Regions from separate parts of the Ponticoccus litoralis genome, predicted to be linked through region 3. Evidence: riboswitches for the same ligand, from Rfam matches in the RefSeq annotation. Region 3 holds a riboswitch; each other region holds the start of a gene.

The links. A riboswitch is a leader RNA that binds a small molecule or an ion and turns the genes downstream of it on or off. The one in region 3 is predicted to bind thiamine pyrophosphate.
Region 1: it holds a riboswitch for thiamine pyrophosphate, as region 3 does, so the genes downstream of both, ABFB10_RS01905 (NUDIX hydrolase) here and ABFB10_RS05220 (thiamine ABC transporter substrate-binding protein) in region 3, are expected to answer to the same signal.
Region 2: it holds a riboswitch for thiamine pyrophosphate, as region 3 does, so the genes downstream of both, thiD (bifunctional hydroxymethylpyrimidine kinase/phosphomethylpyrimidine kinase) here and ABFB10_RS05220 (thiamine ABC transporter substrate-binding protein) in region 3, are expected to answer to the same signal.

The regions. Positions count from the first base shown of each region.
Region 1 is NZ_JBDNCH010000002.1:188,765-198,069, reverse strand. Features, by position in the region: gene thiC (phosphomethylpyrimidine synthase ThiC) at 27-1,829, shown strand; gene ABFB10_RS01905 (NUDIX hydrolase) at 2,098-2,562, opposite strand; TPP riboswitch at 2,596-2,731, opposite strand; gene ABFB10_RS01900 (KpsE/RkpR family capsule polysaccharide export protein) at 2,933-4,420, opposite strand; gene ABFB10_RS01895 (ATP-binding cassette domain-containing protein) at 4,458-5,144, opposite strand; gene ABFB10_RS01890 (ABC transporter permease) at 5,141-5,458, opposite strand; gene ABFB10_RS01885 (NAD-dependent epimerase/dehydratase family protein) at 5,941-6,954, opposite strand; gene ABFB10_RS01880 (glycosyltransferase) at 7,018-8,952, opposite strand; gene ABFB10_RS01875 (hypothetical protein) at 8,957-9,305, opposite strand, start outside.
Region 2 is NZ_JBDNCH010000001.1:28,477-37,781, reverse strand. Features, by position in the region: gene ABFB10_RS00180 (ABC transporter substrate-binding protein) at 1-509, opposite strand, end outside; gene ABFB10_RS00175 (HesA/MoeB/ThiF family protein) at 524-1,480, opposite strand; gene ABFB10_RS00170 (thiamine phosphate synthase) at 1,477-2,073, opposite strand; gene ABFB10_RS00165 (thiazole synthase) at 2,070-2,840, opposite strand; gene thiS (sulfur carrier protein ThiS) at 2,843-3,037, opposite strand; gene ABFB10_RS00155 (FAD-dependent oxidoreductase) at 3,021-3,995, opposite strand; gene thiD (bifunctional hydroxymethylpyrimidine kinase/phosphomethylpyrimidine kinase) at 3,992-4,807, opposite strand; TPP riboswitch at 4,852-4,956, opposite strand; gene ABFB10_RS00145 (hypothetical protein) at 5,328-5,702, shown strand; gene ABFB10_RS00140 (alpha/beta fold hydrolase) at 5,699-6,556, shown strand; gene ABFB10_RS00135 (3-oxoadipate:acetyl-CoA acetyltransferase) at 6,553-7,395, shown strand; gene ABFB10_RS00130 (LysR substrate-binding domain-containing protein) at 7,444-8,367, opposite strand; gene ABFB10_RS00125 (muconate/chloromuconate family cycloisomerase) at 8,398-9,305, opposite strand, start outside.
Region 3 is NZ_JBDNCH010000002.1:845,109-854,413, reverse strand. Features, by position in the region: partial or broken gene ABFB10_RS05240 (hypothetical protein) at 298-348, shown strand; gene ABFB10_RS05235 (methyl-accepting chemotaxis protein) at 487-1,101, shown strand; gene ABFB10_RS05230 (methyl-accepting chemotaxis protein) at 1,022-1,576, shown strand; gene aroC (chorismate synthase) at 1,717-2,817, opposite strand; TPP riboswitch at 2,913-3,067, shown strand; gene ABFB10_RS05220 (thiamine ABC transporter substrate-binding protein) at 3,112-4,089, shown strand; partial or broken gene ABFB10_RS05215 (thiamine/thiamine pyrophosphate ABC transporter permease ThiP) at 4,065-5,572, shown strand; gene ABFB10_RS05210 (thiamine ABC transporter ATP-binding protein) at 5,564-6,262, shown strand; gene ABFB10_RS05205 (cytochrome c1) at 6,501-7,277, opposite strand; partial or broken gene petB (cytochrome b) at 7,296-8,637, opposite strand; gene petA (ubiquinol-cytochrome c reductase iron-sulfur subunit) at 8,650-9,249, opposite strand.

The sequences.
Region 1 (9,305 bases), 660 kb from region 3:
GCATTGAGCACTGGAGGCTCTGACCGATGAAAGACCTGACCCCAACCGTCACCACGGGCCCGCTGCCCGCCTCGCGCCGCGTCTGGCACGCGGGGCAAAGACACCCCGAGATCCGCGTGCCCATGCGCGAGATCGACCTGCATCCCACGGCGGGAGAGCCGCCCGTCACCGTCTACGACAGTTCCGGGCCCTACACCGACCCCGAGGCCGAGATCGCCATCGACCGGGGCCTGCCGCGCCTGCGCGCGGGCTGGATCGCGGCGCGCGGCGATACCCAGACCTACGCGGGGCGCGCCATCAACCCCGCCGACAACGGCTTTGCCGAGGGCACCCGGCTTGTGCCGGAATTCCCGCTGCGCCACGCCCCGCGCCGGGCCACGCAGGGCCGCGCCGTGACGCAGATGGCTTATGCCCGCGCCGGGATCGTCACGCCCGAGATGGAATTCGTCGCGATCCGGGAAAACCTCGGTCGCAAGGCGCAGGCCGAGGCCCTTGCCCGCGACGGCGAAAGCTTCGGCGCCGCGATCCCCGATTTCATCACGCCCGAGTTCGTCCGGGACGAGATCGCGCAGGGCCGTGCGATCATCCCCGCCAATATCAACCACCCCGAGGCCGAGCCCATGGCCATCGGGCGCAACTTCCTTGTGAAGATCAACGCCAATATCGGCAACTCCGCCGTGACCTCCTCGATGGCGGAAGAGGTGGAAAAGATGGTCTGGGCCACCCGCTGGGGCGCCGATACGGTCATGGACCTGTCGACGGGCCGCAACATCCACAACATCCGCGACTGGATCATCCGCAACAGCCCGGTGCCCATCGGCACGGTGCCGCTGTACCAGGCCTTGGAGAAGGTCGGCGGCATTGCCGAGGATCTGACCCGGGAGGTCTTCCGCGACACGCTGATCGAACAGGCCGAGCAGGGGGTGGATTACTTCACCATCCACGCGGGGGTCCGCTTGCACATGATCCCGATGACGGTGAACCGGGTGACGGGCATCGTGTCGCGCGGCGGCTCGATCATGGCCAAATGGTGCCTGCACCATCACCGCGAGAGCTTTCTCTACGAGCATTTCGACGAGATCTGCGAGATCGCGCGCGCCTATGACGTGTCGTTCAGCCTTGGCGACGGGCTGCGCCCCGGCTCCATCGCGGATGCCAATGACGCGGCGCAGTTTGCCGAGCTGGAGACGCTGGGCGAGCTGACGCAGATCGCCTGGGCGAAGGACTGTCAGGTGATGATCGAGGGACCGGGCCATGTGCCCATGCACAAGATCAAGGCCAATATGGACAAGCAGTTGCAGGTCTGCGGCGAGGCGCCCTTTTACACGCTTGGGCCGCTGACCACCGATATCGCGCCGGGCTACGACCATATCACCAGCGGCATTGGCGCGGCGATGATCGGCTGGTTCGGCACGGCGATGCTGTGTTACGTGACGCCCAAGGAGCACCTCGGGCTGCCGGACCGCGACGATGTGAAGGTGGGCGTCATCACCTACAAGATCGCGGCCCATGCGGCGGATCTGGCCAAGGGCCACCCGGCGGCGCAGATCCGCGACGATGCCCTGAGCCGCGCGCGGTTCGAGTTCCGCTGGGAGGATCAGTTCAACCTCTCGCTCGATCCCGAAACCGCGCGCTCGATGCATGACGAGACCCTGCCGAAAGAAGCCCACAAGGTCGCGCATTTCTGTTCCATGTGCGGGCCGAAGTTCTGCTCGATGCGGATCAGCCACGACATCCGCGCCGAGGCGCAGAAGGACGGCATGGCGCGCATGGCCGAGAAGTTCCGCGAGGGCGGCAGGCTGTATCTGCCGGTGGAGGACAAGGCCTGAGCCGGACAGCGGAGGGCCCTTGACGGTCCTCTGCGTCACGCCCTGCATCGCCAGTGCCGTGGCGGGACGCTCGCGGCCCCTGTCCTGGGGGTCGCGGGCGCCTCGCGGTGTCGGACCCGGGGGCGGCCAGACGCCCGGGTGCTGGGGCAGGCAAAGCGCACGACCGGCATCCGGGGCAGGGCCCCGGGTGTCCCGTCTCTGGCGGGCGTGACGCGGTCAGGCGGGTGCTCTCGGGCGCGGCCGGTTGCGGGGCCGGTGTCCGCGACGGTCAGGGCTTTGGCGATCTGGACGGCATTTGCGACATCAGCGCGGCGGCCTGTTCCGCGACCTCGGCCACGTCGAGGCTGAGGGCGAGGCCGCTGTCTTGCAGCGCATCCAGATCGACCCAGCGCGCGTCCAGTGCGTCGTCCGCCGCAACCGGCTCTCCGGCGGTCCAGCGGCACAGCACGGCGATCAGGATGAAGTGCCGCCGCAGGGCGCCTGTCTCGACGCGGTCGAAGGCATCGACGGCGGTGACCACGCGCAGCGGTTCGGCAGCGACGCCTGTTTCCTCGGCCAGTTCCCGGATCGCGGCCTCGAACAGGGTTTCGCCCTGATCGATCTTTCCGCCCGGGAAGCCCCAGAGCCCCGCGTCGGGCGGGTTTGCGCGGCGCACCAGAAGCACCTGCCTGTCGCGGATGACGGCGGCGATGGTCGCCGCAATCGGGCGTGGGGCTGTCGATGGTGCGGGCAAGGCGGCCTCTTCATGCTGGGGCCGGCAAGGGCAAGAGGGCGGTGCGATCCTGTCCCTTCGCCGGCATGATCCGGATCAGGTTCAAAGGGTCACCGCGCTGCCCAACGACCCTGCGACCGAAGCGCCAGCGATATCTCAGCCCCTTGTCGGGACACCCCTGGGTGGCCTTCAGCCTATCAGGTTGCTGCCCGAGTTCAACGCCACCCGCGCCGCCCGGGTCGGGTCGGAGGCCCGAGGGGCTGTTGCCGCAGGTCTTGCCACGGTTGTTCGGCCAAGCGCGACGGAGACGGCGCCCGGGATGGACGGGGGGCGGACTGCAAGCGCGCCGGTCCCGGGTTGCATGGCCCCGGCAGGGCCGAGGCGGAGCGCGTCAGGGCTGCCGCGCGCCCGCTGTGGCGCCACGGCCCGACAGGATCACCGCCAGCAGGCCGATGCTGGCGATCAGAACCGTGAGGATCGTGCCGAAGCTGCGGGGATAGGCCGGAATGTCGTCCGTGTCCGGCTGCACGACAACCTGGAAGATGCTGCGGTTCAGCGCGGCTTCGCGGTTGGCGGCGATCTCGGCCTCGATCGCCTCGCGGACCGCTTCGCGCGCCAGCTCCAGTTCCAGCGCCGCGTCGTCGTATTCCGCCAGCATGGTGTTCAGGGGCGTCGCCGAGGTGCCTTCCGGTGCCACCAGCTGCTCGCGCTCTGTGCGGATCTGGGCGTCCAGTTGCAGGGCCAGGGCCTCCAGATTGGCGGTCTGGCGGTTCTCGCCGACCCCGGCGATCTGCGCCTTCTGGATCTCGGTCCTCGTGCGGTAGGCCTCTTCCTCCAGCCCGCGGATGCGGGCGTAGATGTTCTCGACCCGCTGGCGCGGATCGACGTCCTGATAGCGCATTTGCAGGGTCAGAAGCCGGGCCTGTGCCTCGCGCACCTGTGCCTCTGCGCTTTCGCGCATCAGGGCGGCATCGGCGCGGCGCTGGTCGAACAGTGCCTGACCCAGCCGCGCGACCTGCGCCTCGGCACTGGTCAGCACCGCCTCGGAGACGGCGATGGCGCGGTCCGGGTCGGGGGCGCGGACATAAAGCGTCAGCAGCCCGCTTTGCACGTCGACCGAGGTTTCCACGTAGCGGTCGAAACGCCCGTGCCGGGTGATCGACAGGGCGGGGATGTCGCGCAGGCGGCGCAGCGGGTCGACGGCGGGGCCGCTGACCTCGGTGGCAAAGCCGGTCTGCGCTTCGAGATCCTGCATCAGGGCGCGGCTCTTGATGAAGGTGGCGGCGCGGAAGACGTCTTGCAGGTTGACCGGCTTCTCGCCGCCCAGAAGGCCCGCCTGCACGCTGTTGCCCGCGTCGCCCGGGCGGGTGATGGCGATGACCGAGCGCGCCTCGTAAAGCGGTGTGGCGATGACGCCAAGATAGAGCCCGGTCAGCAGGACCGGCAGCAGGGCAAGCGCGCCGAGAAGACGGAACCGGGGGCCGCGTGGCTCTGGCGGGAGGGTCCGGGCCGTCCCGGCCCGCGCGGCATCGAGGAAGGCCTGCGCCTCGGGTGCTGCCGGGGCGGGGGCGGTCCTTGCGCCCGGTGCATTCTCGGAGGCGGCGCTTGCGGCAGGTGCCTTGGCGGCTGAGGCTTCGGGCGCGGCGGGCGCGGTGTTCTGCTCCGTTTCGGTCGCCTCGGGCGCCGGGGCCTGCGCCGTCCCCTCTGGCCCGGCGGGCGCATTGTCCGTTGCGCTGTCCGGGGGGCGGCGCGTTCGGCCTCTGGCGCCCCGGCGTCCTGCGGTGCGGGTGCCGGGCGGGGGGCGTCCTCTGCCGTGGCGGAGTGGCCCAGCCGGGCGGCCTTGTCGGCGGCGGCGATGGCGGCGCGTTGTTCGCGCCATGCCGCGATGCGGTCCTCGTCGGTCTTGGCCGTTTGTGTCATGCCGCACCTCGTCCTTCTGCCAGTCGGCTGGCGGCTTCGAGTTCCAGCGCCTGTTGCGCCACGTCGAGATCGTCGCAGGGCACCAGCCGTCCCGCGATCAGCACCATGAAACGGTCGCACCAGATCTTCAGCTGGCGCGCGTTGCGCGACAGGAAGACCAGCGCGCCCTCGTCCAGCCGCTCGGCAAGGATCCGGTCGCAAAGCCTGCGGTGGTGCGGCTCTCCGACCGAGATCACCTCGTCGGCGATCCATGTCGCGGGGCCGGGCACGCAGAGCGCGCAGGCATAGGCCAGCGTCGCGCGTTGCGTCGGCGTCAGCGTCTTCATGCGCCGCCCGGCCAGTCCGGCGATGCCGGTGAATTCGGTGCAGAAGCCGGTCACGTCGTGCGCGGACAGGCCGACGAGGCGGGCCAGGGTCGCGAGGTTCTCGGCAACGGTCAGTTCCGGGTGCAGGAAGCCCGCGAAGCCGATGGGCCAGCTGACGCGGCCCTGCCGCCGGACGCTGCCGCCATCGGGCCGGTCGATGCCCGAGAGGACGCGGGCCAGCGTGCTCTTGCCGCTGCCCGGCGCGGCAAGGATGCCCAGTCGGTCGCCGGGCGCAACCCGGAACGAGGCGCCCGACAGGATCACCCGGCGGTGCCGCAGGCCCGGCGTCATCAGGGTCATGTCGCGGACCTCGATCACGACATCCCCCGCAGCAGGCGGCGGTTCGTGGCGAAGCGTTCCAGCGGCAGCGAGGCAAGGTAGAACCCGGCGCCGATCAGCAGCGGATAGCGGGCATCGGCCATGGGGCTGTCGAAGCCGAGGAAATAGCCCTCGCGCAGCAGTTCGGTCACATGCAGGAAGGGGCTGTACCACATCAGGTCGCGCACCCCGGCGGGCAGTTCGGCGGCGATGTAGAAGACCCCCGACAGCCAGAAGAAGGGCCGCAGCGCAAGCGGCACGGTGCGCGCGAAGGTCTGCGACAGCTGGCCCGCGATGGCGGTGAAGCGGCCCACGCCCGCCCCCAGTGCCCAGTGCCACCGCAAAGGCCCAGAGCACGCCGGGCAGCGAGGCGGGCAGCGCGGCGCCGAAGATCAGCGTCACGCCGCCGAAGATCAGCAGGGCCGAGACCGCGAGGTTGATCGCCTCCAGCAGCATGCCTGCCCAGAGGATCGTGTTGGTGTCGACGCCGGGCAGGGTGCGCATGTGGCGATGGGCGGGCAATATGCGCGACAGCGCGGTGACCGTCTGGCGAAAGGCCACGTAGGGCAGGATGCCGGTGGCCACGAAGATCTCCAGCCCCGCGTCGATGGGCGGGCGGCGGTCGAGGTAGACGAACAGCCCGACGATCAGGGCGATCCAGACCACCGGGTTTATATAGGCCCAGAGGTATCCAAGCGCGCCACCGGCAAAGCGGGTCCGCCGTTCGCGGTCGAGCAGGGCAAGGACCCGGCCCGGACCGCCCGGAGGCGCGATATGGAAGGCCTCGGCCAAACGGTCAGATCCTGTAGTATCCGCGATACCACTCGACGAATTGCCCGATGCCCTTGGCGACGGGGGTGTTCGGGCGGTAGCCGGTCAGCGCCTCCAGAAGGTCGGTGTCGGCCCATGTGGCGGGGACATCGCCCTTCTGCATCTCCATCATGTTCTTCTCGATGGTCATGCCAAGGGCCTTCTCGGTCTCGGTGATGAAATCCAAGAGCGCGACAGAGGCGCCGTTGCCGATGTTCAGCGTGCGGAAGGGCGCCACCGGCGACAGGCTGTCCTTGGGGATGGCGGCGCCGCGACCCTCGACCAGCGGCGGCGGCGTGTCGACCAGCAGCCGGATCGCGTGCACGAGGTCACCGACATAGGTGAAATCGCGGTACATCTTGCCGTGGTTGTAGACATCGATGCTTTCCCCGGCGAGCGCGGCGCGCACGAACTTGAACAGCGCGAGGTCGGGCCGCCCGTAGGGGCCGTAGACCGTGAAGAAGCGGAACATGGTCGTCGGCAGCTTCCACAGGTGGGCATAGCTGTGCGCCATGGCCTCGTTGGCCTTCTTGGTGGCGGCGTAAAGCGTCAGCGGCAGGTCGGTCTTCTGGGTCTCGTCGAAGGGCATCTCGGTGTTGCCGCCGTAGACCGAAGAGGTCGAGGCCATCAGCAGGTGGTCGACCGCCCGTTCGCGCGCGCATTCCATCAGGTTGAAGGTGCCGACGAGGTTGCTGTCCACATAGGCGCGCGGGTTTTCGAGGCTGTAGCGCACGCCCGCCTGCGCGGCGAGGTGGACGATCACCTGCGGGTCGGCCTCGGCGACGGCCTTCGACAGGGTCTCCATGTCCTCCAGCATGCCGATCACGCAGCGAAAGCGCGGGTTCTCGCAAAGGATGCGGTGACGTTCCTCTTTCAGCGAGACGTCGTAGTAGTCGGTCATGCCGTCGTAGCCGACCACGTCAAAGCCCTCGTCCAGCAGGTGCCGGGCCAGATGAAAGCCGATGAATCCGGCGGTGCCGGTTACGAAAACGGTGGTCATGTCTACTGCCTGCTCGTCTTGCTGGCCGGCTTTGCGCCGGTTGTGAGGGGCTTTGCGCCCTTGTCAGCGCGGATTTTCGAAGAGTTCGGCGGTCCGGTCAAGGATTGTCTCGACCGAGAAGCGATCAATAGAGTGCGCCATGGCCAAAGCGCCATAGCGCGCCAGCCGGTCCGGGTCGTCCAGCATCTGGGCCAGACGGGTGTCGAGTTCCTCTTCGGGCAGGGTTTCGGCATCCGACAGGATGGTGCCGGTGACGCCCTGTTCCACCACCTCGTCGGTGCCGCCGGCGGGGGTGGCCAGAACCGGGGTGCCGACCAGCTGCGCCTCGATCAGCACGTTGGGCAGGCCCTCCATCGCGGCGAGGTGCATCAGCAGGTCGGCGCGGTGCATGTAGAATCCCACCTTGCTGCGGATCCCCAGCGCGAAGACGCGGTCCTGCAGGCCCAGCTCGGCGATCTTCGCCTGAGCGTCGGGAAACAGCCCGCCGGACCCCAGCATGACAAAGCGCGTGTCGTCGCGTTTGGCAAGGTAGCGGGCGGCGGCCTCGATCCAGCGCAGCGGGCGCTTGTTCTCGTCGAAGCGGAAGACCCCGACCACGGTGCGGGTGCAGGGGGCAGAGCGTTCGAGGATGTCGAACCAGGCGGCGCGGTCCTCGTCGTCGCCCTCGGGCGGCATGACCTTCACGGCGTTGGGAATGACCTGCACGGTGCCGGGGGCAAGCTCCAGCCAGTCCTCGTAGGCGGTGGCCGCCTTCTGGCTGTTGGCGGTGAAGGTGACATGCGGCATGGCCGCCAGCGCCTTGTAGAGCACCGGCAGTTCCGGTCGCCAGAAGTTCGGGCGCAGGTTCGGCGGCAGCCCCCGGAAAGAGGTCACGATGCGCGGCACCCCCGCCAGAACGGCGGCGATGGCGGATTGCACGATGCCGCCGTCCTGCCAGAGATAGGCGACCTCTGTCCGGTGCGCGCGGAAGGCCTGAAGCAACTGGCAGGTGTGGCGCTTGACGTCCGGGGCCAGCAGCGACAGCAGGTCGCGCAGCTCGGGGGTCAGGCCATCCAGTGCCGCGACGGCGATCTCCTCCTCCTCGGAGAAGACGCGGGTCGGCACACCGGCCTCGGCCAGCATCGGGCGGTAGAAATCAGAGCCTGTGGCGGGGTTGGCGTGCTTGACCCAGACCTCGGGCAGCGGGTCGCCCACCAGCGCGGCGCGGTCGAGGAAGGCGCAGGCGATCCGGGTCATCTGGCGCTCTGCGCCGCCGGTGCCCAACTGGCCGGAGAAGAACACCATCCGCCGCGCGCGGTTCAGCGGGCGCCGCGCGGGCGCGCGGGCGAAGATGGCGTCGATGGCCGCTGCCGATTGCTCCAAGTCGTACCGTCCCATCATCTCTGCCTGTGCCTCGACCCGCGCCAGCAGGTCCTGTGAGGCCGCGCCCATGCGGTCCCGCCCGTGCACCGCATCTGCCACTTTGGCGGCTTCGGGGAAACGCGATTGTTCGGCCAGGGCCTTGATGTAGTCCATGCGGATGGCGCGGTCGGTCGGATGCAGGACCGAGAGCGTCGACCAAAGCTGATCCAGTTCGGCCCGGGCCTTCAGCTCGATCAGGCCGGGCAGGGCGATGCGCGCCTGCGGCAGCGCCCGCCAGCAATCCGGGTAGTGCCGCGCGATGCGGGCAAGGCCCTCGTCCACGCGACCGTCGCGGCGCAGCCAGCGCATCAGCATGCGCAGCGCCAGCGGGTCCTGCGGGAACCGCTCTTGCAGGGCGCTCCAGACCGCGCGCATGTCCTTTTCGCGGCGCAGGCGTTCCATCAGAAGGCCCGAGGCCAGCGCAAGGTGGCGGTCGGCGCGGAAACGGTTCAGCAGCGGTTCCAGCTGCGCCAGAACCTCTTCGGCCATCGCCGCAGAGGTCACGCCCCGGGCCAGGTCGAAGATCTGCTGCGACGCGCCGGGGGGCAGCGGCGGGGCGCTGTGCGAGAAGTCCAGTTTTTCCGCCAGTGAGGTCATGGCGTCACGCGCAGGCCGGAAGGGCGTCGCGAAGCCTGAGGGCCTCGGCTGCCAGTCGGGGGTTGTCATCCGCAAGCGACAGAACGCGGCCTGCGGCCTTTAGGGCAAGAGCTTCGTCGCGGGCGCGGCGGGCCGCGCGCATGACCAGAACCCAAAGCGTCAGCCGGTCCGGCATCGCCCCGGTGGCGGCAAGCCCGGCCTCGGCGGCCTCGGCGGTGCGGCCCCGGGCCAGCAGCAGCCGCGCGCGCCAGAGGTCGAATTCTGCGCGGGTATCGGGCAGGGCGGTCACCTCGGCGCCCAGAGCCTCCAGCGCGGGCAGGTCGCCCGCCTTGCCCAGCCCGCGAATGCGGGTC
Region 2 (9,305 bases), on a different contig from region 3:
TGCCCAGACATCAGCGCGGGCGAGAGCGAGAAGTTCACGTTGATCATCTCGACGTCATCGGACGCGACGCCGTGTTTGCCCAGAACCGTGGAGAGGACCGCCTCTTCGACGCCTCCGACCGAAAAGCCGACCTTCCTGCCCTTCAGGTCCGCCGGTGTGTCGATCGGCCCGTCCGCCAGAACCAGCAGGCAGTTCAGCGGGGTCGCGACCAAGGTGCCGACGCGCTTCAGCGGCAGGCCCTCGTGGATCTGCAGGTGCAGTTGCGGCTGGTACGACACCGCCAGATCCGCCTGCCCGGCGGCCACGAGGCGCGGCGGGGCAGAGGGATCGGCGGGCGGGATCACCTCGACCTCAAGGCCCGCATCGGCGAAATAGCCGTTTTCCTCGGCGATGATGATGGGGCCGTGATCGGGGTTCACGAACCAGTCCAGCAGCACGGTCATCTTGTCCTGCGCCAGCGCAGGAGAGGCGGCCAGCAAGAGGGCCGCAGGGATCAGAAGGCGTTTCATGTGTGGGTGTCCTTTTAGCAAGCAGAGGCCGAGACGAGCACGATCTCGCCGGGCCATGTCCGGTGAAGGGTTTCGGCGGCGCGCCACGCCCGCAGGCCCGTGCCGCAGCACAGGGCAAGGCGGCGCGCGCCGGTGTCGGTGATCTGGTCAGGGCCCAGACGCCGGGCCGCCGGGTGCAGTGGTGTCGGTGCCTCGTCGGGGCCGCGCAGCTCGACGATCAGGTCGTCTGTTGTCAGATCAGAGACGGCGACAAAGGCAAACCCCGTCGCGGGTTCGGGCGCCGCGTCGAAGCGGAAGCCCGATGTGGCAAGGCTCTGCGCGTCGAGGTTGACCAGCTGCCCGAGCGGCGTTGGGGCCAGCCCCAGCAGCACGGCGAGCGCCATCTGCGCCTGCATGGCACCGATCACGCCCACCACCGGACCCAGCACACCGGCGCTGGCGCAACTTGCGCCGCTCTCCGGCGCATCGGGGAAGACCGCGCGCAGCGAGGGGGCGCCGCCGCAGAACCCGCCCACATAGCCGCCAAGTCCAAGCACCGAGGCGCTGATCAGCGGTGTGCCCCGGGCAAGGCAGAGGTCGCTGAGCAGGTAGCTGACGGCGTAGCTGTCGGCGCAGTCCAGCACCAGATCCGCCGAGGCGATCATCTCGGGCGCATTGGCCGGGGTCACGCGACAGCACCGCGCCTCGACGGTGATCTGCGCATTGAGGGCGCGGCACCGGTTTGCGGCCACCTCGGCCTTCGGCTGCCCGCAATCGTCTTCGGTGAACAGCGTCTGCCGGTGCAGGTTCGACAGTGAGACCGTATCGTCGTCGACCACGGTGACATGGCCGACGCCCGCCCCCGCCAGAAGCGGCAGCGCGTAGGCGGCCAGCCCGCCCGCGCCCACCACCAGCACGCGGGCGCGGGCCAGCCGCTGCTGCCCGGTCTCGCCCACCTGCGGAAGGATCGTCTGCCGCGTGTATCGGCTCATCGCGTGACCGCCAGCCATGCGCGCACCCGCGCCTCGGGGTCGGCGTTCAGGGTGATGTCGGTGACGACAGAGACGATGTCCGCCCCGGCATCGAAGACGCCCGGCGCGCGCTCGACCGACATACCGCCGATCCCGACCAGCGGGGTGTCCCCCACGCGGGCTTTCCACTCGGTGACCCCGGGCAGACCCTGCTGGTGCCATTTCATCTTCTTCAGGATGGTCGGATAGACCGGCCCGAGCGCCACGTAGTCGGGCGCCATGGCCAGCACCCGCTCCAACTCGTCGTCGTCATGGGTCGAGACCCCAAGCCTTAGCCCGGCCTTGCGGATGGCGGGCAGGTCGGCCACGTCCAGATCCTCCTGCCCCAGATGGATCCAGTCGCAGCCCAGATCCAGCGCCGCCTGCCAGTGGTCGTTGACCACAAGAACCGCGCCGTGCTGGCGGCAGAGGTCGCGCGAGAGGGCGATCTCGGCGCGGATGGTTTCGGGCGCGGCGTCCTTGATCCGCAGCTGGACGAGTTTCACCCCGAGGGGCAGCATCCGCCGCAACCAGTCGGCGCTGTCGAAGATCGGGTAGAAGCGGTCGAGCGTCATGACAGAAAGGCCTTTCCGACTACGGGGGTCGAGGCCTCGGCCATGTCCCGGGCATCGATGGGGTCGGCCCGATGTGCCAGTTGCCCCGCCTCGACCGCGCGCATCATGGCGCGGGCCATGGCCACGGGATCACCCGCGCGGGCCACGGCGGTGTTCAGCAGCACGGCGTCGAAACCCAGTTCCATCGCCCGGGCGGCGTGGCTGGGCAGGCCGATGCCCGCGTCGATGACCAGCGGCACCTCGGGAAACTCGGCCCGCATGGTGCGCAGGGCGTATTCGTTGTTGAGCCCCCGGCCCGAGCCGATGGGCGCGCCCCATGGCATCAGCACCTCGCACCCGGCGGTCAGCAGCCGTTCCGCGACGATCAGGTCTTCGGTGGTGTAGGGGAACACCTGAAAGCCGTCCTCCGTCAGGATGCGGGCCGCCTCGACCAGTTGGAAGACGTCCGGCTGCAGGCTGTCCGTGTGGCCGATCAGTTCCAGCTTGATCCACGGTGTGTCAAAGACCTCGCGCGCCATCTGCGCCGTGGTCACCGCCTCCTTGACCGTGTGGCAGCCCGCCGTGTTGGGCAGCACAGGCACGCCGAGGTGACGGATCATCTGCCAGAAGGCCTGCCCGCTGCCGCCCGCCCCCTCGCGGCGCAGCGAGACGGTCGCGACCCCCGCGCCGCTTTCCCGAAAGGCCTGCGCCAGGATCGCGGGGCTGGGATATTGCGCCGTGCCCAGCATCAGGGGGTTGGGCAGCTCTGTGCCGTAGAACGCCTTCATGCTCAGCCCCCCTGCATCGGCGCGACGACCTCGATGCGGTCGCCGTCGTGCAGCGGCGTCGCGGCGCGCAGGGTGGCGGGCACGAAGGCCTCGTTCACCGCCGTGGCGACGCGCCCGGACATTCCGCATTCGCTCAGAAGATCCGCGAGCGTTTCCGCCGCGACCTCCCGCGGTGTTCCGTTAAGCACTATCTTCATCGACCAACTCCGAATGTGTGTCGTTCAGCGCAAGATCCGCGACCCCCTGCGCCAGCGCGGGCGCCAGAAGGTAGCCATGGCGGTAGAGGCCATTGGCAAAGATCGTGCCTCCGCGCCTGCGGATGCGCGGCAGGTTGTCGGGGAAGGCGGGGCGCAGATCGACGCCGATTTCCAGCACCTCGGCCTCGCCGAAGGCGGGGTTCAGCGCGTAGGCGGCGCTCAGCAGTTCCAGCATCGAGCGGGCGGTGATCCGGCCCCTGTCCTCGCTCTCGATCATCGTCGCGCCCAGCATGTAGACCCCGTCGCCCCGGGGCACGACGTAAAGCGGGATCCGGGGGTGCAGCAGCCGGACCGGACGGGTCAGAGTCACGCCCGGGCAGCGGATGATCAGCATCTCGCCCTTGACCCCGCGCAGGTCGGTCAGCTGGTCGCGCGCCGCGAGGCCCCGGCAATCGATCACGTCTTGCAGGCCCTCCGGCGCGGTCGTCTGGTGGAAGGCCACGCCCTGTGCGCGCAGCGCGGCAAACAGGGCCTCCAGCGCAGGGCGCGGGTTCAGATGCGCCTCAGCCTCGAAAAACAGGCCCTGCGGGAAGCCCGGCAAATCCGGCTCAAGCTCTGCGATTTCCGCAGTGACCTCTGCGAAATTCTCGGTGCGCCGGGCAAAGCGGCGCAGGTCGGGCAGGTCGCGGCGCGCGGCCACGACCAGCGTGCCCCGGCGCTCCACCCCGACCCTGTCGGCCCACCATCCGATGGCCTTCTGGCCCAGCCGCAGGACCGGCTCTTCGGCGTTCTCGTATTCGCACCACGGCGCAAGCATGCCGCCCGCCCACCACGAACAGCCATGCGGCCCCGGCGGTCCGGCGGGGTCGAAAATCTGCACTCGGGCCCCGCGCCGGACCAGTTCGGTCGCGACGGTCAGCCCCGCGACGCCCGCGCCTATGACCGACCATGTTTTCACAGGTTATCCGATGCGGGCCAGAAGGGGTGGAAGTGATGCACCGGCCCGTGGCCGGAGCCGACCCCAAGCCGGTCCGCGGCGGCAATGGCCGCTTGCAGATAGCCATGCGCCTCCTGCACGGCCTCTGTCAGCGCCAGCCCCTTGGCCAGACCGGCGGCAATCGCAGACGACAGGGTGCAGCCCGTGCCATGGGTGTTCCCGGTGTGGATGCGCGGCGCCGTGTATTCGGCCAGCACGCCATCCGGCGCGACCAGAATATCGCGGCAGAGATCGCCCTCGGCATGGCCGCCCTTCATCAGCACCGCCTGCGCGCCAAGCCCGCAAAGCGCGCGCCCCTGTGCGATCATCTCGTCCTTGCCGCGCGCGACCGGAAGGCCAAGCAGGCGGGCCGCCTCGGGCAGGTTGGGGGTCAGCAGATGCGCGCGGGGCAACAGGGTCTCTGTCAGGGTCGCGACCGCCTCGGGCGACAAGAGCGCGTCGCCCGATTTGGCGATCATCACCGGGTCCAGCACCACCGGACCGGCGTAGCCCTTCAGCCCTTCGGCCACGCAGTGAATGATCTCCGGCAGGGCCAGCATGCCGATCTTGATCGCCCGGACATCGAGATCGCCCAGCACCGCCGCGATCTGCGCCGCGATCACCTCTACCGGGATGCCGTGTACGGCGGTGACGGCCCGGGTGTTCTGCGCGGTGACGGCGGTGAGGACCGAGGCGCCGTAGACCCCAAGCGCCGACATCGCCTTCAGGTCGGCCTGAATGCCAGCCCCGCCGCCGCTGTCGGACCCCGCGATCGTCAGTGCGATATGCGCCATGGCAGATGCCTCTTACAAAGGGGCACCGCGTGTGAAAACTGCCAGCTTGCGCAAAGACCGTTCCCTCCGCCGGAATTGCCCGGATCAGGTTCGATGGGTTAGCGCAGCCGCGCCTCTCAGCCTTTTGCAAGGCACCCCAACGGTTCGGGCTTTAGCTAGCAAGCCGCCGCGACCCTGTCAAACGCCCTCGGCCAAAGGGGGCGTGTCGCCATGGGCCGTGCAAAGGGGGCAGAGAGCGGCAGGGGCTTGGGCCTTGGGGCCGCCCCCGACGCTGTGAACGGACGCTGTGAGCGGACGGTCACGGGGGGGCGCCTGAACCGGACACCGGGGCAGGCGGCAAGTCTTGCGGGTGCTCCGGGCCGGGGGGCGGCGCGCGCGGAAAGTCCCCTGCCTTCATCGCCAAGACAGCGCCCCGGTCCCCCGAAGGGCAAACGCCACGGTATCGCGCGATACCGGGCGCAGCATTGTCGGGCGCGCCTCCGGAAGCGATCATGCTGCCGGACCAATCAGGGAGTTTGATGTGCTCGAAACAATCGAAGCGATGCGGCAAGAGCTGGGCCGGACCCCGCATCTTGTCAGGCTGGGGCGGCTCTTCTCGGATACGGTCCTGCTGCAGGTGGACGAGGCGGAATACTACCTGCATTTCGAGAAGGGCGCACTGGCCCGCGTGGAAACCGGACCCAGCCGCAAGATCGCCTGGCGCTTCGCTATAAGGACCGATGCCGAGGCGCTGCGGGCCTTCTGGACGGCCCGGCCCGCGCCCGGGTTCCATGACCTCTTCGGCCTGGTCAAGATCGAGCGGGCGCGCATCGACGGCGATATCCTGAGCCTTGTCAAGAACCTGCGGTTCTTCAAGGAATTTCTCGCCCTCGGGCGTGGGGAGGCACGGGCATGAGCATCGAACCCATCACCGGGCGCTACGCGACGGTCGAGATCGAAGGCCGCAGGCAGCGGATCTATTTCGAAGAGGCGGGCGCGGGCCGCCCGGTCCTGTGCCTGCACACGGCGGGCGCGGATACCCGGCAATGGCGGCACCTGATGAACGATGCCGCCGTGACCGAGGGCCACCGGCTGATCGCCTTCGACCTGCCCTGGCACGGCAAGTCGCTGCCGCCCGAGGGCTTCGAGCGCGAAGAGTACCTGCTGACCACCGAGACCTATATCGCCACGGTTCTTGCGGTCTGCGAGGCGCTCGGGCTGGAGCGGCCTGTGCTCGCCGGTTGTTCCATGGGGGGACGGATCGCCTTGCAGCTGGCGGCGCTGCACCCGGATCGGTTTTCCGGGTTCATCGCCATCGAAGCTTCGGATTTCCAGTCCGCCTGGTACGACATCGACTGGTTCGACCGGCCCGATGCGCATGGCGGGCAGATGGGGGCGGCGCTGGTCTCGGCGAATATCTCGCCCCATGCGCCAGAGCGTGATCGCTGGGCGACGCTGTGGATGTTCATGGCCAGCGGCCCCGGTGTCTTTCGCGGCGACCTGAGCTTTTACACCCGCGACGACAGCCTGATCGGACGGCTGGATCGGATCGACACGACCCGGACCCCGGTGCATCTGCTGGTGGGCGCCTATGACCTGACCTGCACACCGGCAGACACGGAGCGCACCGCCGCGGCGATCCCGGGGGCGACCTGCGCGGTCATGGATGAGCTGGGCCATTTCCCGATGAGCGAGCATCCCGAGGGGTTCCGGCCCTTCTTCATCGACGCCCTCGCGCGGATGAGGGCGGGGCAGGGGGTGGCTGCATGACCAGCCCCTGCATCATCTGCGTGGCCATCACCGGCTCGCTGCCGCAGAAATCCGACAATCCGGCGGTGCCTGTCTCGGTTGAAGAGCAGGTGGAAAGCACGCAGGCGGCCCATGAGGCGGGGGCCAGCATCGTGCACGCCCATGTGCGCAACCCCGACGGCAGCCCAAGTTCCGACCCCGAGCGTTTCGCGCGCCTGCTGGAAGGCCTGCGCAGGCATTGCCCGGACATCCTGATCCAGTTCTCGACCGGTGGCCGATCGGGGGCGGGCAAAGAGCGGGGCGGGATGGTGTCGCTGAGGCCGGACATGGCCTCGCTGTCGGTAGGTTCGAACAATTTCCCCACCCGGGTCTATCAGAACCCGCCCGCGCTGGTCGACTGGCTGGCGGCAGAGATGGCCGCGCATGGGGTGCGCCCCGAAATCGAGGCCTTCGACCTGTCGCATATCCTGATGGCGCATCGCATGTGGCAGGACGGTCGCCTGCGCGATCGGCCCTACGTGCAGTTCGTGATGGGCGTGCAGAACGCCATGCCTGCCGACCGGGCGGTCTTTGACTATTACGTGCAGACGATGCACCGCCTGTTCGGCCCGGATGCGCCGTGGTGCGCCGCCGGGATCGGACGGCACCAGATCGAGCTGAACGACTGGGCGATCCGGGCCGGGGGGCATGTGCGCACGGGTCTGGAAGACAACGTGCGGCTGGACCGGACCACGCTGGCGCCCTCCAATGCGGCGCTGGTGTCGCGGGCGGCGGCGCTCTGTGCCCGGCACGGGCGACCTGCGGCCACCCCGGCCCAGACCCGCGCCATACTTGGCCTGCCGCAGGCGGTCATGGCCTGAAAGCACAGCCTCAGGCAGCGCCGGGGTGGAGTCGGTCCGTCCCGGCGCTCACCTTCCGTCCTTCTTCAACCTGCGGGCAAAGTTCTTGGCCAGAGACGCAAAGTTCTGCGAGTGCACCCCCTGGTTGTCCTGCCTCATGGCAAGGGAGATCGTCGTGCCCGGATTGTGCCCGTCGTAGTCACGGTAGACCACGCCGTGACGCGGCGACAATGACACCGAGCGCGGCACCAGCGCGAGTCCCACGCCGACCGAGACCAGCGAGATCGCGGTCTGGAAGTCCTGCGCCAAGACCTCCTTGGCGGGGATGAAGCCTTCTTTCTTGCACAGGTCGAGAATGTTGTCGGCAAAGCTGGGACGCGGACGGCGCGGGTAGAGCACGAAGGTCTCGCGTTTCAGGTCGGCCAGACGAAGCCGTTCGGCGCGCGCCAGATCGGATTCGACCGGAACGGCAAGGATCAGCGGTTCCTCGTGCAGCGGAAAACAGCGTATCTCTTCGTCTTCCAGCGCCGGGCGGGCAATGGCCACGTCGATGTGGCGCGCGATCAGGGCGGTCTTCAGCTCGGCATTGTTCATCGCCGACAGCGCCAGTTCGATGTCGGGATAGGCATTGCGGAACTCGCGGATCAACTCGGGCAGGACGCCGTGGCTGGCGGTGCCGACAAAGGCGATGCGCAGGCGGCCCGCCGCGCCTTCTCCGATGCGGCGCACCTCTCTTTCGGCACGCTCGACCTGATCGAGGATATTGCGACCGTGCTTGAGCAGGGCATCCCCGGCCCGGGTGCGGCGGATCTGGCTGCGCGAGCGGTCAAACAGCAGCACGCCCAGCCCGGCCTCGAGCTGCGCGATCTGACGGCTGAGAGGCGGCTGGGCGATGCCAAGGCGCGTCGCGGCGCGGCCAAAATGCAGCTCTTCGGCCACGGCCACGAAATAGCTCAACCGCCTGAAGTCCATCGCCGTCCCCCCTTCGGTCATCTTCCGCGCTCCGCCGGCGCCGGACAAGCCCTACGAGGGTCGCAGGGCATCGCGCAAACGGTCTTCGTCGAGATGCACGCCGAGGCCCGGCCCCTGCGGCACGCACAGGTGGAAATCCTCGATCACAAGCGGGTCTTTCACGATTTCCGAGACATGCAGGCGCGGGCCGAAATGCTCGCATCCCTGGGGCAGGCGGGGCAGGGTGGCAAAGACCGCCAGATGCGCCGCCGCCCCGATCGAGCCTTCCAGAAGGCAGCCGCCGTACAGCTCCATGCCGCTGCTTTCCGCGACCCGTGCCGCCTGTGTCAGCGCCCTTAGCCCGCCGCTCTTGACCAGTTTCAGCGAATAGACGCTGCCGCAGCCCATGGTTCCGGCGCGGGTGATCTCGCGGTGGGTAAAGGCGGCCTCGTCGACCATCAGCGGGATCGGGCTTTGCGCCGCGACCCGCGCCATGCCCTCGAAATCGTCGCCGGGCAGCGGCTGTTCGATCAGGTCGACCCGCAGTTCCTGCAGGGCGGGCAGGAAGCGGCGGCAATCGGCCTCGCTCCAGGCCTGGTTCACGTCGACGATCAGGCGGCGCATCTCCGGCACCTCGTCGCGCAGTCTCCGCAGGCGGCGCAGGTCGTCCTCGGGGCTTGCGAAGCCCAGCTTGATCTTGAAGTCACGGTGTTCCCGGGCGGCCAGCTTGGCGCGCGCCTCTTCGACCTCCTGCTCGGCATCGCCCGAGGCCAGCGCCCAGAGCACCGGCACGCGGTCGCGCAGCGCGCCGCCGAACAGCAGGGTCAGGGGCACGTCCAGCGTCTGCGCGAGCGCATCGTAGATCGCCGTTTCGACCGCGCCCTTGGCCGCGTTGTTGCGAAAGGCCGCCTTGGCCATGCGCAGCGCCGCCTCGGCGGGCCGGGCAGCGGGGCAGTCCAGCAGGGCCGGGGCAAGGTAGC
Region 3 (9,305 bases):
GCTGCGGGATCTGGAACAGCATTACGACAATGCCCACAGCGAGGCGCTCTTCGGGCAATACCAGTCGATCCGGAACGCCTTCCTGCCGGCGCTGGCCAAGACCCGCCACAAGATCACCGATCTCGGCGCCCGCCTGCGCGCGCGCGCCGAAACGGCCACAGCCCGGGCGCAGGCCAAGGGCCAGCGGGCAGACCTGATCCTCGGGGGCGTCTACATCGGCTCGATCCTTCTGGCGCTGGGGCTGGCCTATGTCGCGGGGGGCTGCTGTCGCGTCCGGTCCGCGCTGTCGCGGAGGCCGTGTCGCGGCTGGCGGAGCGGGATTTCGCCGTCGAGATCACCGGCACGCAACGGCGCGACGAGGTCGGCCAGATCGCCAGCCGGGTTGCGGCGCTGCGCGATCAGCTTGCCGCCGCCGACGCGGCAGAGGCCCGCGCGAAACGGGAAAACGGCCTGCGGGTCGATCTCTTCCAGGCCCTCGGGCTGGCCATGAGCCAGCTGAAATCCGGCGATCTTTCGCACCGCATCAAGGTGGGGGACTGGGGGGACCTGGGCGAGAGCTATGCAAAGCTCTGCCATGATTTCAACGCGCTGGCAGAGGCGCTTCAGGGTCTCGTATCCTCGTTGCGCGGCAGTGCCGAGACGGTCGAGACCAGCGCCGCAGACCTGTCCGGCATGGCATCCGACATGTCGCGCCGGGCCGAGACACAGGCCGCAACGCTGGAGCAATCCGCCGCCGCGCTGGACGAGCTGTCCGAAAGCGTGCAGGCAGCGGCGGCGCGGGCGAAATCCGCGGACGAGGCGGTTTCCGACGGGCGTCGCCGCGCCGAAGAGGGGCGCGAGATCATGGAGCGGGCGACTTCGGCCATGGCCTCTATCGCGAAAAGCTCCGAGCAGATCACCCAGATCATCGACGTCATCGACGACATCGCCTTCCAGACCAACCTGCTGGCGCTCAATGCGGGGGTAGAGGCGGCGCGCGCGGGCGAGATCCGGCAAGGGCTTCGCGGTTGTCGCCTCGGAGGTGCGGGGGCTGGCGCAACGGGCCGCCGCCTCTGCGACCGAGATCAAGGACCTTGTCTACGGCAGCACGCGGCAGGTTGAGGACGGCGAGGACCTTGTCAGGCAAACCGGGGAACGGTTGAGCGCCATCGTCGAAAGCGTCAGCGGCGTGTCCGAAATGGTCTCTGACATCGCCGCATCGGCGCTGTCTCAGGCCGCCGGGGTCAGGGAAATCAACGTCGGCGTGGCGGAACTGGACAAGGTCACCCAGCAGAACGCGGCGATGGTCACGCAGGCCAGCACGTCAAGCCGGCAGCTCAGCGCCGAGGCGACCCGCCTGACGGACCTGCTGGAGGCCTTCGGCGCCGGGCGCAGCCCCGCCGCCGAAACCATCCCGGCGGCCGAGCGCGACAGGCTCTTGCATGGCAGCTGGGAAGGCGAGGAACCCGCCCCCGAGCCGATGCTGATCGAGGAGGCGACGCTGTCCGGCACGGCATGGCCCGAGGCAGGGCCGCCCGATCCGCCGATGCCCCGGCGGGCGTTGGGGCAGGACGGGCCGGTCTGGGACGAGTTCTAGCGCAGCCGGTCTGTGGCCAGCGCCGCTGACGTGCTGGCCCGGTGGTGTTGAAGGCCCCGGGTTGACGCGGACACAGGCAGCCCCCCGAGGGGGCGGAAGGTGCCGAAGGGGGCAGGCGCTTTTGCCGAAGGCCCGGTGCGTCAGCCGATCACGCCGCCTGCATCGCCGACCTGACCACGGTGCAACAGCAGGTGGTCGAGGATCACGCAGGCCATCATCGCCTCTCCGACCGGGACGGCGCGGATGCCGACGCAGGGGTCGTGGCGGCCCTTGGTGACGATCTCGGTCTCTTCGCCCGCCACGGTGATGGTCTTGCGCGGGGTCAGGATCGACGAGGTCGGTTTGACGGCAAAGCGGCAGACGATTTCCTGCCCGGTCGAGATGCCGCCAAGGATGCCGCCCGCGTGGTTCGAGCTGTAGACCGGGCCATCGGGGCCCATGGCGATCTCGTCGGCGTTCTCGACGCCTGTCAGGGTGGCCGAGGCGAAGCCGTCGCCGATCTCGACCGCCTTGACGGCGTTGATCGACATCATCGCGGCGGCGATATCGGTATCCAGTTTGCCGTAGACCGGCGCACCAAGGCCTGCGGGCACGCCGCGCGCCACGACCTCGATCACGGCCCCGACCGAATTCCCGTCCTTGCGCAACTGGTCGAGATACGCGGCCCAGTCCTCGGCAGCCACGGCATCCGGCGTCCAGAAGGGGTTCTGGTCGATCTGGGCGCGGTCAAAGCGGCTGCGGTCGATGGCCTTCGGTCCCATCTGCACCATGTAGCCCTGCACCTCGATCCCCGGCGCCAGATGCGCCAGCGCCGCGCGGGCAAGCCCGCCCGCGGCGACCCGCGCCGCCGTCTCGCGCGCCGAAGAGCGCCCGCCGCCGCGATAGTCTCGCAGCCCGTATTTCTGGAAATAGGTGATGTCGGCATGGCCGGGCCGGAACTTCTGGGCGATGTCGCCATAGTCCTTGGACCGCTGGTCGGTGTTCTCGATCATCAGCTGGACCGAGGTGCCGGTGGTCCGCCCCTCGAACACGCCTGACAGGATCTTCACCGCATCGGGTTCCCGCCGCTGCGTGGTGAACTTGTTCTGCCCCGGCTTGCGCTTGTCCAGCCATTGCTGGATCTGCGCCTCGTCGATCGCAACGCCCGGCGGCACGCCGTCCACCGTTGCCCCCAGCGCGGGACCGTGGCTTTCGCCCCATGTGGTGACGCGAAACAGATGTCCGAAGGTGTTCAGGCTCATGGCGGGCTCCCCTTGATCGGGCAGGGGTTACCGCGCGTCGTGCCGCGCCTCAAGGGGTTTCCGGCTTGCCACTGTCCGGCCCCAGCCCTAGGGTGCCGCTTACCTCGGGGTGGCAGGGCGCCGGCCTCGACCCGGCGGGTCCGTTCCGCCGGTCTGGCCAAGCAAGACCTGCCTGAGATTTGCGTAAGCGCATCAACCCGTTGAACCTGAACCGGTTAACACCGGCGGAGGGAAGGTGAGCGCCGCGCGACAGCGGCCAAGCTGATCCCTCTCGCCGCAAATCTGGAGGATGCCATGAAGGCACCGATATTTGCCGCGGGACTGTTTCTTGCCACGGGCGCACTGGCGCAAGACAATGTCCTGACCGTCTATGCGGGCGACTACGTCGTGTCCGAATGGGGCCCCGGCCCGCGCATCGAGGAGCTCTTCGAGGCGCAATGCGGCTGCGACCTGCAATTCAAGCCCGGCGACCTCTTGCCCCGGCTGATGCTGGAGGGCGAGCGGACAGAGGCCGACGTGGTCTTTGGCCTGAACACCGACGTGACCAAGCAGGCCCGCGAAAGCGGCCTTTTCGCGCCGCACGGGGTGGACCTTTCGGAGCTGATCCTGCCCATCGACTGGACCGACGACGTCTTCCTGCCGTTCAACTACGGCCACACGGCTTTTGTCTACAACGCTGAGCTGACCCAGCCGCCCGCCTCTTTCGACGCGCTTCTGAACGCGCCCGACGATCTGCGGCTTGTGATCCAGGACCCGCGCACCTCGATCTCCGGCCTTGCGCTGGTGCTCTGGGTGCAGTCGGTCTACGGCGACGGGGCGCAGGCCGCCTGGGAAAAACTGGCACCGAAGATCGTCACGGTGACAAAGGGCTGGTCGGAAAGCTACGGTCTGTTCACCGACGGCGAGGCGGACATGGTGCTGTCCTACACGACTTCGCCCGCCTATCACATCATCGCCGAGGAGGACACGACCAAGAAGGCGGCGATCTTCCCCGAAGGCCACTACTTCATGGTCGAGCTGGCCGCCAAACTCGCGGGCACCGACCAGCCCGAACTGGCGCAGCAGTTCATGGACTTCATCCTGACCGAGGACTTCCAGTCGATGATCGCCACCGGCAACTGGTCGATCCCCGCAGCCCTGCCCAAGGAGAAGTGGCCCGAGGGCTTCCAGCAACTCGACCTACCGGAGAAGGTGCTGTTCTATTCCGAGGACGAGGCGGCGGATCTGCGGGACGAGGCCATCGAGGCATGGCGCGCCGGTCTGTCGCAGTAGTCGCGGGCGCGGCCCTTGCGGCACTGACGCTGGGGCCGATCGCGCTGGTGCTTTGGCGCGCCGGGGGGCTGGGCGCGCTTGGCCCCGGCGACTGGCTGGCGCTGCGCTTCACGCTGGTGCAGGCGGTGCTTTCCGCCGGGGTCTCGGTCGCGCTGGCGGTGCCGGTGGCCAAGGCCTTTGCCCGCCAGCGTTTTCCGGGGCGCGGGCTGCTGGTGGCGCTGATGGGGGCGCCCTTCATCCTGCCGGTGATCGTCGCGGTCATGGGGCTGATCGCGGTCTTCGGGCGCAACGGGCTGGTGAACGGCGTGCTTTCGACGCTGGGCCTGCCGGTCTTCGACGTCTACGGGCTGCATGGCGTCGTTCTGGCGCATGTCTTTTTCAACCTGCCGCTGGCGACGCGCATGCTGTTGCAGGGCTGGCTGGCGATCCCGTCAGAGCGGTTCCGGCTGGCCGCCTCGCTGGGCCTTGGGCCGCGCGCGCGGGCGCGGGTGCTGGACTGGCCGATGATCCGCCGGGTCGCGCCGGGGGCCTTCGCGGTGATCTTCGTGATCTGCCTGACCTCCTTTGCCGTGGCGCTGACGCTGGGCGGGGGGCCGCGCGCCACGACGGTGGAACTGGCGATCTACCAGTCCATGCGCTTCGACTTCGACCTTGGGCGCGCGGCGGCGCTGGCATTGGTGCAACTGGCGCTGGGGCTGGGCGCGGGTGTGCTGGCGCTGAAAGCCAGCCGCGGGACGGGTTTCGGCACCGGGCTGGACCGGCCCCTGCCGCTGTCGGCGGGGGGCTTGGCACTCGGGCGTGGGACGCGGGTTGGCTGATCCTCGCGGCGGCCTTCCTGCTGGTGCCGCTGGCCACGGTCGTGCTGCGCGGGCTGCCGGGGTTGACCCAGCTTGGCCCCGACACATGGCGCGCGGCGGGGCATTCGCTGATGCTGGCGCTGGGATCGACCGCGCTGTGCCTGCTCTGGGCCTTGCCGCTGGCGACGCGCCGGGGCGAGTTGTGGGCGCTGTCCTCGATTGCCATCTCGCCGCTGGTGCTGGGCACGGGGCTGTTCCTGATGCTGCGGCCCTATGTGAACCCTTTTTCGATGGCGCTGCCCGTCACGGGGCTGATCAACGCGTTGATGGCGCTGCCCTTCGCCCTGCGCATCCTGACGCCAGAGGCCGAAGCGGTGGCGCGCGACTATGGCCGCCTCAGGGCCAGCCTGCGGATGACACCGCTGGCCCGGCTGCGGCTGGTCTGGCTGCCGCGCCTGCGCCGCCCGCTGGGCTTTGCCGCCGGGCTGACGGCGGCGCTGGCGATGGGAGACCTTGGCGTGATCGCGCTGTTTGCGGACCCGGACCGGGCGACGCTGCCCTTGCAGGTCTACCGGCTGATGGGGTCCTACCGGATGGAGGCGGCGGCGGGTGCGGCGCTGCTGCTGCTGATGTTCAGCCTCGGGCTGTTCTGGATCTTCGACAGGGAGGGCGCGTCGGTGCTGAGACTTGAGGACATCCGCCTGCCCATGGACCGGGGCGACCTGAGCGCGGATCTGGCGCTGGCCCCCGGCGCGCGCGTGGCCGTTCTGGGGCCGTCGGGGGCGGGCAAGTCGACCTTGCTGGACGGGATCGCCGGGTTCCGGGCGCCGGTCTCGGGCCGCATGACATGGGAAGGCCGCGACCTGACCCGCACCCCGCCCGAGGCGCGGCCGGTCTCGATCCTGTTTCAGGACGGCAACCTCTTTCCGCACCTGAGCCTTTTGCGCAACCTGACGCTGGCGCTGCGCCCCGATGGCCGCCGCCCCGGCGCCGAAGAGCGCGAGCGTGTCACGGGCGCGCTGAGGCGCGTCGGGCTGGAAGGCATGGCCGATCGCCTGCCGGGCACGCTGTCCGGTGGCCAGCAAAGCCGCGCGGCGCTGGCGCGGGTGCTGCTGATGGCGCGGCCCATCCTGCTGCTGGACGAACCCTTCGCGGCGCTGGGGCCGGGGATGAAGCGCGAGATGCTGGCGCTGGTGCAGGAGGTGGCCGAGGCACTGGGCGCGCTGACCCTGATGGTCACCCATGACCCCGAGGACGCCCGCGCCTTTGCCCGCGCGGTGGTGCTGGTGGCCGGGGGCAGGGCGCATCCGCCGGTGAAGACCGGGGCCTTCTTCGACAACCCGCCAGAGGCCTTCCGCGCCTATCTGGGCCAGTAGTCCGCCATTGCGCTTTGTCCGGCAGGGGCGGCGGACAGGATGAGAGCGGCAGGCTCCGCTCAACCGAGCGGGGCCGACAGGCCCGCCCGGCAGGGCGAGAGAGGCAGGGCGCTACCAGCAGGGAAGGACCGGCGAAGGTGCCGCAGGGCAGGACCCACCGGCACGCCCCCCAACAGGCCCGAACACGAAAAAGCCCCGCCGGATTGGCGGGGCTTTTCCTGTTTCGAAGCAGCGGAGCTTAGTCCTTGCGGTGCTTGATCGGGTACCAGAGGCGCTTGTTGACGAGGTACAGCAGCACCGACAGGACGACGAGGAAGAACACGCCGACGAAACCGGCCTGCTTGCGCTCCATCATCTTGGGTTCGGCGGTCCACATCAGGAAGGCCGCAAGGTCGGCGGACTCGTGGTGCAGGTCGTTGGCGTGGCCGTCGTCAAAGTCGACGTCCTCGCCCGCCAGCGGCGGCGCCATCGAGATCCAGCCGCCCGGGAAGGCGGTGTTCTCGTAGAGCGTTGCGCCTGCCTCGGTCTTGGTCTCGCCGGTGTAGCCGGTCAGCAGCGAGGCGATGTATTCCGCGCCGCCCATGCCGTTGAACAGCTGGCTGAGGCCGGTGCCGTAGGGGCCGTGGAAGCCCGCACGCGCCTTGGCCATCATCGACAGGTCCGGTGCGCCGACGCCGTTGTTTTCCGGGAAGTGGTCGGTCGGAACCGCCGTGCGGAAATCGTCCAGCTCGTCGTCGAAGACTTCGAACTGGCTGGCGTAGGCGATGACCTGCTCTTCGTTGTAACCCAGCGCTTCGAGGTCGCGCAGGGGAACGTATTTCAGGCCGTGGCAGGCCGAGCAGACCTCGGTGTAGACCTTGAGACCGCGCTGCAGCTGCATCTGGTCATAGGTGCCGAAGGGGCCTTCGAACGAAAACGCGAAGTCCTCGATGTGGGCTTCCCCTCCGGCGGCATAGGCGCCGCCGGTCATCAGGCCAAGGGCCGTCAGGGCCGAGAGGGTGAGTTTCCTGAACATCTCAAACGGTCCTTTCTCTTACTCGGCCGGGTTGACGGCGGTCTTGGTGCCGCCGGACTTCGCGTAATGCGCGTCGAAGTCGGCCTCGATGGTGTCGGGCTGGGCCAGCGGTTTCTCGATCACGCCAAGCAGCGGCAGGATCACCGAGGAAGTAGGCGAACCAATAGGCCGAGGCGATCAGCGAGAAGGTCGCATAGGGCTCTTCCGCGGGCATGGCACCCAGCCACATCAGCGCGAAGAAGTCGATGACCAGCAGCCAGAACCACCACTTGAACATCGGGCGATACCGGCCCGAACGCACCGAGGAGGTATCCAGCCAGGGCGCCAGCGCCATGACCGCGATCGCACCGAACATCGCCAGCACGCCGAAGAACTTGGCGTCGATGATGCCGCCGGTCACGAAGGACGCGATCTGCACGACCCAGACGTCACCGGTGAAGGCGCGCAGGATGGCGTAGAAGGGCAGGAAGTACCATTCCGGCACGATGTGCGCGGGGGTCACCAGCGGGTTCGCCTCGATGTAGTTGTCGGGGTGGCCCAGGTAGTTCGGCATGAAGCCGACGATGGCGAAGAAGACGGCCAGGATCACCGCAAGGGCGAAGAGGTCCTTGATCACGTAGTAGGGCCAGAACGGAACGGTGTCCTTCTCGGCCTCGGCCTTCGAGCCGCGACGCACTTCGACACCGGTCGGGTTGTTGTTGCCCGTGGTGTGGAAGGCCCAGATGTGCACGGCAACCAGCGCCGCGATCACGAAGGGCAGCAGGTAGTGCAGCGAGAAGAAGCGGTTCAGCGTGGCGTTGTCCACCGCCGGTCCGCCCAGCAGCCAGGTCTGGATCGGCTCGCCGACCAGGGGGATGGCGCCGAAGAGGCCGGTGATCACGGTCGCGCCCCAGAAGGACATCTGACCCCAGGGCAGAACGTAGCCCATGAAGGCGGTGCCCATCATGCAGAGGTAGATCAGCATGCCGATGATCCAGGTGATCTCGCGCGGGGCCTTGTACGAGCCGTAGTAGAGGCCGCGGAAGATATGCGCGTAGACCGCGACGAAGAACAGCGAGGCGCCGTTCATGTGCAGGTAGCGGATGAAGTGCCCGCCGTTCACGTTGCGCATGATGTGTTCGATCGAGGCGAAGGCCAGATCGACATGCGGCGTGTAGTGCATCACGAGGATGATCCCGGTGATGATCTGCAGGGCAAGGCAGAAGGTCAGGATGATGCCCCAGATCCACATCCAGTTCAGGTTCTTGGGTGTGGGGATCATGATGGTGTCATAGAGAAGACCAACCACCGGAAGGCGGGTGTGCACCCACTTCTCGATGCCCGACTTCGGTTCGTAATGATCGTGCGGAATACCGGCCATTGTGCGCGCTCCTTAACCCAGAAGGATGGTCGTATCGTCGAGGAACTCGGCAGGCGGAACCGGCAGGTTCTGCGGCGCGGGTCCGCGACGGATGCGGCCAGCGGTGTCGTAGTGCGAGCCGTGGCAGGGGCAGAACCAGCCGCCCTGGCCGCTGTCCAGCGCGAAGTCGCCGGCATTGCCGATCGGCACGCAGCCAAGGTGGGTGCAGACGCCCATCATGACCAGCCAGGGGCTGTCGGCGCCCGGCTCTGCGCCCGGCGGCAGCAGGCCGCGGTTCGCATCCGAGGCGTCAGAGCCCGCGGGAATGTTGGCGTTGCGGGCATCTGTATCGACCAGCTCGGACATCTCGACGCCCTTGGCGGCCTCGATTTCCTCGGGGGTGCGAAGGCGGATGAAGACCGGCTTGCCCAGCCACTTGACCGTCAGCTGCGTGCCTTCGCCGATGCCCGAGACGTCGACGCGGATCGTCGACAGGGCGCGCACGTCGAGTAAGGGGTTCATCTGATTGACGAGCGGCCAGACCGCCGCGCCCGTGGCGACTGCCCCGGCGCCTGCGGCGGCATAGTAGAGGAAGTCCCTACGGGTGCCTTCGTGGGTATCTGCGTTTGACACGAGGTTCTCTCCGTTTTTCTTGGGGCGCGTGAGACCCACAACAAAACCTGTAGCCG